One region of the Phyllobacterium sp. K27 genome, then DNA from elsewhere that is predicted to be linked to it. Evidence: riboswitches for the same ligand, from Rfam matches in the RefSeq annotation. Region 1 holds a riboswitch; the other holds the start of a gene.

Region 1 (5,494 bases):
GCGGAAATGCCTTTCGGCCCGGCCTCACCAGTGCGCACCATGGTAACGTAGATATCGCTGTCACCGGCGCCGGATATGAACTGCTTCGCACCGTTCAAAACGTAATGATCACCATCCAGAACAGCGGTTGTCTTCAGCGCTGCAGCGTCAGAGCCCGAATTCGGTTCCGTCAGGCAATAACTGCCTAACCACTCCATAGACGTCATCTTCGGTACAAATTCCCGCCGTTGAGCATCTGTTCCAAATAGATCAATCATCCATGTCGACATATTGTGGATTGATATGAAAGCAGAAAATGCCGGGCATGCCGCCGCAAGGGCTTCAAATATCAATACGGCATCAAGCCGCTTCAAACCCGATCCGCCGAACTCTTCGCGCACATAAATACCGCCCATGCCAAGAGGACCCGTCTCGCGGATCACATCAGCCGGAAAGTGTTTGTCGCGGTCCCAAGCCAGTGCTCTGGGCGCTACCTGATCAGCCGCAAAAGTGCGTGCCATGTCCTGAATTGCCAGCTGATCTTCATTGAGTTCAAATTGGCTGGGCGCCGTATCAACGACTGCGTCCATTATAGTTCCTCCCGAGTATTCATGCATGTCACTCTATCGAATGCACGCAAGCGTGCAACGGCTTGCATGGGGCTAGGAAGAGAAAGACATATCCGCTACTCAAAGCCCATGACACACGCAATCATGTTGCAAGGAACAGGCTCAGACGTTGGCAAATCCGTTCTCGTAGCGGGATTGTGCCGACTTGCGCGCAATCGCGGCTTGAAGGTTGTGCCATTCAAGCCACAAAATATGTCAAACAATGCCGCAGTGAGTGATGATGGTGGCGAGATCGGGCGGGCACAGTGGTTGCAAGCGCTGGCTTGTGGCGTGCCGTCTTCTGTTCACATGAACCCGGTGTTACTGAAACCTCAGTCAGAAACTGGCAGTCAGATCATTGTTCAGGGTAGAATCTGGGGGCAGGCAAAGGGCAGGGATTATCAGCAGTACAAGGCCAGATTGCTGGATGCGGTGATGGAATCATGGGATATTGTTCGCGCCGGCGCTGACATTGTGATCATTGAAGGGGCCGGATCACCCGCGGAAATCAATCTGAGGCCCGGAGACATCGCCAATATGGGCTTTGCCATCAAAGCCAACGTGCCGGTTGTGCTTGTGGGCGATATTGATCGGGGCGGGGTGATCGCATCGATTGTGGGAACGCATGCAATTCTTTCACCGGAAGATCGCAATATGATCGCCGGTTATCTTATCAACAAGTTTCGAGGCGACATTTCGCTTTTCGATGATGGTTTGAAATCCATTACGCAATTTACGGGCTGGCCGTCCTTCGGGGTTGTTCCATGGTTGAAAGATGCTTCCCGTCTGCCAGCCGAAGATTCGGTCGTACTGGAACGCCTCGTCAAAGGCGGTGAGCGCGCATTAAAGATTGCCGTTCCCGTGCTTGATCGCATTGCTAACTTTGACGATCTTGATCCACTTATAGCCGAACCACAGGTTGAGGTGGTCATGGTTCGAAGTGGTGAGCGGCTACCCGCAGATGCCGGTTTGGTCATTATTCCGGGTTCCAAATCGACGATTGGCGACCTTCAGCAGTTCCGTGAAAATGGTTGGGACCAGGATCTCGACCTGCACAGGCGCAGAGGTGGTCATATTATTGGCATTTGCGGCGGCTTCCAGATGCTTGGTAAAACGGTATCGGACCCTCAAGGGATTGAAGGAAGTACCACCGAAATCAAAGGACTTGGTTATCTCGATATCGATACCGTTATGGAGCCGGAAAAGACCGTACGCAATGTCCAGGCCCATTCATTGCAGTTTGATTTGCCCTTGAAAGGCTATGAAATTCATCTCGGTCGAACGACTGGCCCCGATTGCATCCGTCCAGCCGTGAATATTGATGGCGTGGCGGACGGCGCAATATCCGCGGATGGCAAAGTGTTCGGCACCTATATGCATGGTCTTTTCAGTGCAGATGCATTTCGGGCGGCATTCTTAAAGTCTATGGGGATATCCGCTGGCACTCTAGATTATCATGCTGGGGTGGATTCTGCACTCGACTCTATTGCTGCACAATTGGAGTCCGTTCTGGATATTGAAGCACTGTTTGCTCTTAAACCCGCCTGATGACGTTAGCAGCGGTGAAGGTGTCGCAGATTCGTTTGACTTTTAGACAGCTTGGTGAATAACGTTCGAAAGATGATTGGTTCCCGCATTGGCCAAAGGCCAAGGGATCAAAAGGGAATGCGACGGTCGTACCCATTAGGGCGATCCCACCGCAGCCGACCCCGCGACTGTAGAGCGGTTAGGTTAGATGCCATGCTGAATGCGAAAGCGGACAGCAGTCACTGGGAAACCGGGAAGGCGGCATTTATCTTGCGACCCGCGAGCCAGGAGACCTGCCAGTCATAGGGTAATAGTGCCCAAAACCGAGGGGGATTGTCCCTTCTGGCCCTGCACGGAGGTTGTTATGGCGGCTGTTCGTACTTCGAATACAATTTCTCTCCCGCTCGCATCGCGTCTGACCACAGCGGTTGTATCTTTGCTGCTTGGTGTGTTCATTATTTATGGCGTCGGTCTTTCACATTCTGAAACGCTGCATGATACAGCGCACGACTCCCGCCATTCATATGGATTTCCTTGCCATTAAGTCTTTGATAGCTGAAACACTGATTCAGCCGTCGACTCTTAAGCATTGAAACAATGATGGTTTGTTTGGTCCGGGACCTTTTCAGGTGCCCGGTGCCTCGCTTTTGGAATTGGGAGTAAATTCCATGTTGGTCAAATATCTGCTGGCTACGATCTTAGCCGGACTTTTTGCCGGAATTGTTTTGACGCCGGCCATGTATGTAAAAAATGTACCGCTCATTTTACACGCGGAAGAATATGAAAGTGCGAGTGGTGAAGGTCACTCCCATGATGCCCCGGCGGCTACAACTGACGCCGCGCCTGCCGCGGTCGCTCCGCACGACCATGGGGAAGAGGCCGGACCTGAGCTGCCGTTCGGGCGCTTCGGTAACACGCTGTTGATCAATCTGGTGGCCGGAGCAGGTTTTGCGCTGATCACCGGTGCAGCCGCACTTTTCCTTGGCCGCCGTATTACGTTACAGAACGGAATTTATTGGGGTCTCGCAGGATTCTTCATCTTCAATTTCGCACCGGCATTCAGCCTTGCACCTGAATTGCCCGCCATGCCTGCAGCCGATTTGGCTACACGACAGGCTTGGTGGCTGATAACCGTGGTTCTGACGGCAGGCGGTGTCTATCTGATTGTCCTTCGTGAGCAGATATGGGCGAAAACTCTTGGTGTTCTATTGATCGTCGCTCCCCATATTTATGGCGCACCTGAAGCAGAGGATCTGACATCGGCTGTGCCTCCGACGCTCGCTTCTGAATTTGCCGTCTCAACACTTGCGACCAATCTCTTTTTCTGGGTCGTGCTTGGGACTGCACTCGGCTGGGCAATCCAGAACTATGCTTCGTCGGAGCTTGAGCCCGCCTGATGCATATGCTGGAACGCCAAGTCACCTTTATTCTCGGAGGCGCGCGTTCCGGCAAATCTTCGTTTGCTGAAGGCTTGGTCGAGGCATCCGGGTTGGATGCCATTTATCTGGCAACTGGCAGAGCTTGGGATGATGAAATGTCTGAACGGATCGGACATCATAAAGCGCGGCGCGGGTCCCGGTGGACCACGGTTGAAGAGCCGATTGATCTTACCGATAAGCTGGAAAGCCTAGCCGGTGGCGATAAGGCAATTCTGGTTGATTGTCTTACATTGTGGTTGACCAATCTGATGATGGCTGACCGCGACATCGACACAGAAGTGAAGCGCCTTGCAAACACGTTAAGCCAACTCCCGGGAGCCATAATACTGGTTTCCAACGAGGTCGGGCTCGGAATAGTGCCGGAAAACCGCATGGCGCGTGAGTTTCGCGATCACGCAGGCCGGTTGCATCAAGCCGTGGCAAATATCGCGTCGAATGTTTATTTCGTGGCGGCAGGATTGCCGCTCAAAATGAAGGGATAATAATATGCAGGGTCACAAGATTCCAGCAACGGTGATCACAGGCTTCCTCGGTTCGGGCAAGACCACGATGATCCGTAATTTACTCGAGAATGCCAATGGCAAGCGTATTGCGCTCATCATCAATGAGTTTGGTGATCTTGGCGTTGACGGGAATTTGCTCAAAGGCTGCGGTATCGAAGCGTGCCGTGATGAAGATATGATCGAGCTCAATAATGGTTGCATCTGTTGCACCGTGGCGGATGATTTCATCCCTACCATGACCAAGCTTCTGGATCGGCCTGAGCGCTTTGATCATATTGTCATTGAGACGTCCGGCCTTGCTCTTCCACAGCCACTCGTTGCTGCTTTCAACTGGCCGGAGATCAAGACACAGGTGACCGTTGATGGTGTTGTCACCGTTATTGATGCGGCTGCCGTGTCGGAGGGCCGTTTTGCCGATGATCATGACAAGGTAGATGCTCAGCGTGAGCAGGATGAATCGCTTGACCATGAAAGCCCACTGGAAGAACTGTTCGAGGATCAGATTCGCGCCGCGGATCTCATTGTTTTGAATAAAACCGATCTTATCGACGATGCACAGCTTGCTGGTGTTAAGAGCGATGTGCAAAGCCGCTCATCTCGTTCGCTTAATATGGTTTCAGCGAGCTTTGGCAAGCTTAGCAACGAACTTTTGCTCGGTCTTGGCATTGGCACCGAGGAGGATATTGCCAATCGTAAGTCGCATCATGAGATGGACCATGAGGCAGGCGAAGATCACGATCATGACGAGTTTGAGAGTTTTGTCGTTGGTCTGGGCCCGATTGCTGAACCCAAATCATTTGTTGAGAAGTTGAAGCATGTCATTGTTGATCATAATGTGCTGCGGCTTAAGGGCTTCGTAGATGTACCCGGAAAGCCGATGCGTCTGGTCGTTCAAGCGGTCGGCTCACGCATTGAGCATTATTTCGATCGCAGCTGGCATCCGGGCGAAGAGCGCCAGACAAAGCTTGTTGTTATTGGTCTGCACGACATTGATTCCGTAGCCATTGCATCAGCTGTTAATGCCGCTGCTGCCTGATCGGAAATTGAATGCATCTCCTGCTTGCCCAAAAAGGTACGATCGCTGAAGGCACCGAGGCAATTGATCTAGGCCAGATGCCTGGGGATGTGTTGTTTCTTTCTGCTGCCGATACAGAACTTGCAAGTCTTGGCGTGGCTCAACGGCAAACTGGAAGCGGCTTGTCATTGCGCTTGGCGAATATGATGGCACTCGCCCATCCTATGTCTGTCGATGCCTATATCGAGCGGACAGCGCAACACGCCAAGCTAATTATCGTCAGAATTATCGGCGGAGAGAGCTATTGGCCCTATGGGCTGGAAGCACTCCACGCTTGCGCGGTAAATCATAAGGTACAGTTGGCGGTTCTTCCCGGTGATGACAAGCCGGACCCGGGGCTGGACCGGTTTTGCACAGTCGCGC
Region 2 (5,494 bases), 170 kb from region 1:
TACATACGGCGCAAATTCATTCAAAAGAAATCCCGAGCATCGGAGTGACGCGCGTTATGGCACGCCAATTCATCTATCACATGTCCGGCCTGAACAAGGCATATGGAACCAAAAAGGTTCTTGAGAATATCAACTTGTCCTTCTATCCAGATGCCAAGATTGGTATTCTTGGTCCAAATGGCGCCGGTAAGTCTACAGTTCTGAAGATCATGGCCGGCCTTGATAAGGAATATACAGGTGAGGCTTGGCTGGCAGACGGAGCAACCGTCGGTTATCTGGCGCAAGAGCCGCATCTGGACCCGACCAAAGACGTTATGGGTAACGTTATGGATGGCGTCGCTGATAAGAAGGCCATTCTCGATCGCTACAATGAATTGATGATGAATTACTCCGACGAGACCGCTGATGAAGGCGCCAAGTTGCAGGATGTTATCGATTCCCAAAACCTTTGGGACCTTGAATCACAGGTCGAAATGGCAATGGAAGCACTTCGTTGCCCGCCTGGTGACAGCGAAGTAACGAATCTTTCCGGTGGCGAGCGCCGCCGTGTTGCATTGTGCCGCTTGCTCCTGTCGCAGCCTGACCTTCTCCTGCTCGACGAACCGACCAACCATTTGGACGCTGAAACGACTGCCTGGCTGGAAAAGCATCTGCGTGAATATAAAGGCTCCGTGCTGCTCATTACACATGATCGCTACTTCCTCGACAATGTAACGGGCTGGATTCTTGAGCTCGACCGTGGACGTGGCATTGCCTATGAAGGCAATTATTCTGCTTATCTTGGTGCCAAGTCCAAGCGCATGCTGCAAGAAGGCCGCGAAGACGATTCTCGTCAGAAAGCTCTGGAGCGCGAACGCGAGTGGATTTCCGCGAGCCCGAAAGCACGTCAGGCTAAGTCGAAGGCGCGTATCAAGGCCTATGATGCGCTGGTTGACGCCGCCAATGATCAGCGCCCCGGCGATGCGCAAATCCTCATACCGGCCGGTGAACGGCTCGGTCAGGTGGTTATTGAAGCCGAAAATCTCACCAAGTCCTTCGGTGACCGTATGCTAATCGAAAATCTGACTTTCAAGCTGCCACCCGGCGGTATTGTTGGCATTATTGGTCCGAACGGTGCGGGTAAAACCACTTTGTTCAAGATGATCACCGGTCAGGAAAAGCCGGATTCAGGCACTATTCGTGTCGGTGAGACAGTCAATCTCGGATATGTCGATCAGAGTCGCGATCACCTGAAAGCCGACAAGAATGTCTGGGAAGAGATTTCCGGCGGCACTGACATCATCAAACTTGGCAAGCACGAGATGAACTCCCGCGCTTATGTTTCGGCATTCAACTTCAAGGGTACAGACCAGCAGCAGAAAGTCGGAAATCTTTCCGGCGGTCAGCGCAATCGCGTGCACTTGGCCAAGATGCTGCAGTCCGGCGGCAATGTTCTGCTGCTCGACGAACCGACAAATGATCTGGACACGGAAACCTTGGCAGCCCTTGAGGATGCTTTGGAGAAATATGCAGGTTGCGCTGTGATCATCAGCCATGATCGCATGTTCCTTGATCGCCTTGCGACGCATATCCTCGCTTTTGAAGGCGACAGCCATGTCGAATGGTTTGAAGGCAATTTCGAAGACTACGAGAACGACAAAATCCGTCGTCTCGGCCCCGATAGTGTCAATCCCAAACGTCCAAGCTACAAGCCTCTGACCCGGTGATTGCAAGGGGGAGTCGAAAGGCTCCCCTTATTTTGGCTGACGCTATCGTCAGCCACAGCTGCCGATTCTAACCAGTGTTTTTTCTTGGAGCAAAACAATGACCGATCTGTTTGGCAAGCAAGACCAAATAGTTCCGTCTCGCAAAATCAGCGGGCGTGTAAACGGGCTCTTTGAAGCGCTGGGGCATGATTTTGTTACAACTTCGACAAGTTCGCTGGAACTAACTTTTGACGGTATTGTAGGTGATTTTCATGCCGGTCAGACACGTCGCTCCGGCGGACGCGAGCCTTGGTATCCGCGTGGCACCGAGATGCGCAATGAACGTCAGCTGTCCATTCTGAGTACTGATGAACTTGAGCAGATTGCAGCGGGTATGGGCCTGCCTGAGCTTAAAGCCGAATGGGTTGGCGGGAATATGGTGATAGCCGGTATCCCGTCTCTATCAATGTTGCCACCCAGATCGCTCATGTTTTTCGAGGGTGGTGTCACGTTGAAAGTTGATGGACAGAATGCGCCCTGTAAAATCGCAGGTCGCGCAATTGCAGCGAATGCCGGTACACCTGACGAGACCACCACCGCACTGGATTTTGTGCGGGTGTCCAAGCGCTCGCGGGGTCTTGTCGCCTGGGTTGAAAAGCCGGGCATCATACATGTCGGTGAAAAAGTTGACATTCGTATTCCCGAACAGTGGATTTACAGGCCCTGAGACTTGCGCGAGAAGTTTTTTCATGGCGAATAGGAAAACAGGTCCGGTGCCAGCAATTCAGACGATTGCGGAGAATCGGGAAGCCGGTGAAAATCCGGCACGTGCCCAACGCTGTAAAGGGGATGACCGCGCATTATGCCACTGTAATTGAAGAGTTGCAGGAAGGCGCACGGTTCAGTTGAACCTCAGTCAGAAGACCGGCCGGACCTTATAGCCCAAGCTGCGCGGACGGCAGTAAAGGTCTCAAGCGTTGTTAGGAGCAAACAATGCACGAAATTTTTGATGGTCCGGTTCCTGCCGCCGATTTTACTGACGATGAGCGTGCTGCGGTTTACAAAGCCATTTATAACCGACGAGACGTCCGCGATCAGTTTTTGCCAGAACCGATAGCTGATGATGTTTTGTTGCGCCTGCTTGATGCGGCCCATCATGCACCGTCGGTCGGCTTTATGCAGCCTTGGAATTTCATCACTATCCGAGATATGGCCCGCAAGAAGGAAGTGCACCGGGCCTTTAGCAAAGCCAATGAAGAAGCCACTGCTTTGTTTCAGGATGAACGCCAAGCGCTCTACGCCTCTCTCAAACTTGAGGGCATCCTTAGGGCGCCGATTAATTTATGCATCACCTGTGACCGGACACGTGGCGGCAAGGTCGTGCTCGGTCGTACCCACAACCGGCAGATGGATGTTTACAGTACCGTATGTGCGGTTCAAAACCTGTGGCTTGCTGCCCGTGCTGAAGGCATTGGAGTCGGCTGGGTGAGCATCTATCACGACAGCGATATGCGCCAAATATTAGGCATTCCGGATCATGTCGAGATCATCGCCTATCTGTGCCTGGGTTATGTCAGCGAGCTTTTCAATGCGCCAGAGTTGGAAAAAAAAGGCTGGCGTAAAAGAATCCAACTGCAGGATCTTATTTTTGAAGAAGGTTGGGGTCGGCTTAGCTCGAATCTTCCTCATCCGGATCCAGAAGACGTGTCGCCCGCCATTCCGTCAGTTTGCGATTGATCGCCTCAAGCACGAAGAAACGTGCCGACTCCTTGTCGTATCCCTCGTTACGAAGCGCATCATAATCCGTATGTTGATGCCGCACATGAGCAACCGCCGCTAACCATACGGCAATCGGGGGCGGCAGAGTTTTCATGTGTGGCGCGCCTGCGGCTGCGCGTATTGGTTCTGAATCTGAGTAAGGAACGGCGGGCAAAAGCAAGGTCAACGCCTTGTTGATTGAACGCTGACGGTTCGTTCCTGCGCTCATGATGTCCCCCTGATTTGATTCTACTACCTATTTCAGACGCGGCAGAAATTGTCGTCAATGGCAAAAAAGCCTTGCCAAAGCTCTCGTCATGACATAAACATATCTTTATATCTTTTGAGGATTGGTTATGGACCGGCACAATCTTAATCTCGACCTGATGGTTGATACATTGAAAGCGGCAGCTGAGCCTAGCCGCCTTCGTATTCTTGCTTTGCTGTCGCGTGGTGATCTTACCGTTTCTGATCTCACTTCCATCTTGGGCCAATCTCAACCACGCGTTTCACGACATCTGAAGTTGCTGTTTGAAGCAAGCCTTATCAATCGCTATCAGGAGGGTTCCTGGGCCTATTTCCGTTTGGCAGAATCATTAATCGTGGGAGATATTGCTCGTTCCCTGCTGGAGCGTCTGGATTGCTCTGATCCTTTGCTGGAGCGCGATCTTGAGCGTCTCTCGTCAGTGAAGCTTCAGCGTCGTGAGCGTGCAGCGGCCTATTTCAGCGCGAATGCTTCGAGCTGGGATGCTATCCGCTCCTTGCATGTTCCAGACGGCGCTGTCGAAGAAGCGCTTACAAAGATCGTAGGCACAAGGCCATTTCAGGCAATGCTTGATGTCGGTACTGGAACGGGACGTCTGCTTGAGCTCTTTGCCCCGCTTTACTTGCGCGGTGTTGGCATTGATATCAATCGCGACATGTTGACGATTGCCCGGTCAAACCTTGAGAGATCTGGCGTTGCCAATGCGCAAGTTCGTCAAGGTGACGTCTATTCCTTGCCGGTAGACAGAGAGTCGTTTGATTTGGTGACAATCCACCAAGTCTTGCATTTCCTTGATAATCCGGCTGAGGCTATTCGTGAAGCTGCGCGTGCCTTGCGTCCTTCCGGCCGAATGTTGATCGTCGATTTCGCTCCGCATGAGCTTGAATTTCTTCGCGACAGACATGCGCATTTGCGTCTCGGTTTTCATGACGGGCAGATAAAGGACTGGCTGACAGAAGCCGGACTGACGCTGGAGCAAAGCATGGAATTGCAGCCAAAAGACAAAGACAAGCTGACTGTTAAATTGTGGCTGGCACGCGACCCACGCCTGCTTATTGCCGATCCCGTTTCAACCTCCCGCGTTACGGAGAGTGTCTAATGAGTTTTTTCCGCCAATCCCGCCGTGCTGATCTTGGTAGCAATATCAGGGTTTCATTTGAGTTCTTTCCACCAAAGACCGAGGTGATGGAAGAGCGCCTTTGGGAAACTGTAACACGTCTGGCTCCACTCAACCCGGAATTTGTCTCTGTGACCTATGGGGCAGGTGGCTCTACCCGTGAACGCACAGCCCGTACAATCAAGCGTATCTTAACTGAAACCGATGTGAATGCAGCGGCACATTTGACCTGCGTCGATGCCACAAAGGAAGAGGTAGACACGGTAATCCGTGAGTTTGCAGCCATGGGCGTCAATCGCTTCGTTGCCTTGCGTGGTGATCCCGCAAGCGGCGTGGGTGCCCATTACAAGCCGACACCAGGCGGTTATGAAAACGGCGCTGACCTTGTTGCTGGATTAAAAGCTTTTGCAGACTTCGATATTTCAGTTTCTGCCTATCCGGAAAAGCATCCGGAAAGCCCGGATTTTGCCACCGATATCGATATGTTGAAGCGCAAGGTCGATAATGGCGCGACACGTGCCATCACGCAGTTCTTTTTTGAAAACGACCAATATGAGCGTTACGTCGAAAAGGTACGGCGCGCTGGCATCTACATCCCAATTTTGCCCGGCATACTTCCAATTCACAATTTCACCCAGGTAACCAACTTCTGCTCCAAAGCAGGCACGC

The links. Region 1 has a riboswitch for cobalamin ahead of ACYJL1_RS08690 (CbtB domain-containing protein). Riboswitches for the same ligand answer to the same signal wherever they lie in the genome.
Region 2: linked by a shared signal. The riboswitch ahead of bluB (5,6-dimethylbenzimidazole synthase) and the one ahead of ACYJL1_RS08690 (CbtB domain-containing protein) in region 1 are both predicted to bind cobalamin.

Annotation. Positions count from the first base shown of each region.
Region 1 covers NZ_CM139240.1:1,793,560-1,799,053, forward strand. The annotation lists gene ACYJL1_RS08680 (isobutyryl-CoA dehydrogenase) at 1-569, opposite strand, end outside; gene ACYJL1_RS08685 (cobyric acid synthase) at 678-2,135, shown strand; cobalamin riboswitch at 2,196-2,429, shown strand; gene ACYJL1_RS08690 (CbtB domain-containing protein) at 2,479-2,658, shown strand; gene ACYJL1_RS08695 (CbtA family protein) at 2,783-3,511, shown strand; gene cobU (bifunctional adenosylcobinamide kinase/adenosylcobinamide-phosphate guanylyltransferase) at 3,517-4,035, shown strand; gene cobW (cobalamin biosynthesis protein CobW) at 4,040-5,092, shown strand; gene cobN (cobaltochelatase subunit CobN) at 5,104-5,494, shown strand, end outside.
Region 2 covers NZ_CM139240.1:1,618,587-1,624,080, forward strand. The annotation lists gene ettA (energy-dependent translational throttle protein EttA) at 57-1,706, shown strand; gene ACYJL1_RS07835 (MOSC domain-containing protein) at 1,804-2,412, shown strand; cobalamin riboswitch at 2,440-2,632, shown strand; gene bluB (5,6-dimethylbenzimidazole synthase) at 2,679-3,422, shown strand; gene ACYJL1_RS07845 (DUF2293 domain-containing protein) at 3,355-3,672, opposite strand; gene ACYJL1_RS07850 (ArsR/SmtB family transcription factor) at 3,800-4,807, shown strand; gene metF (methylenetetrahydrofolate reductase [NAD(P)H]) at 4,807-5,494, shown strand, end outside.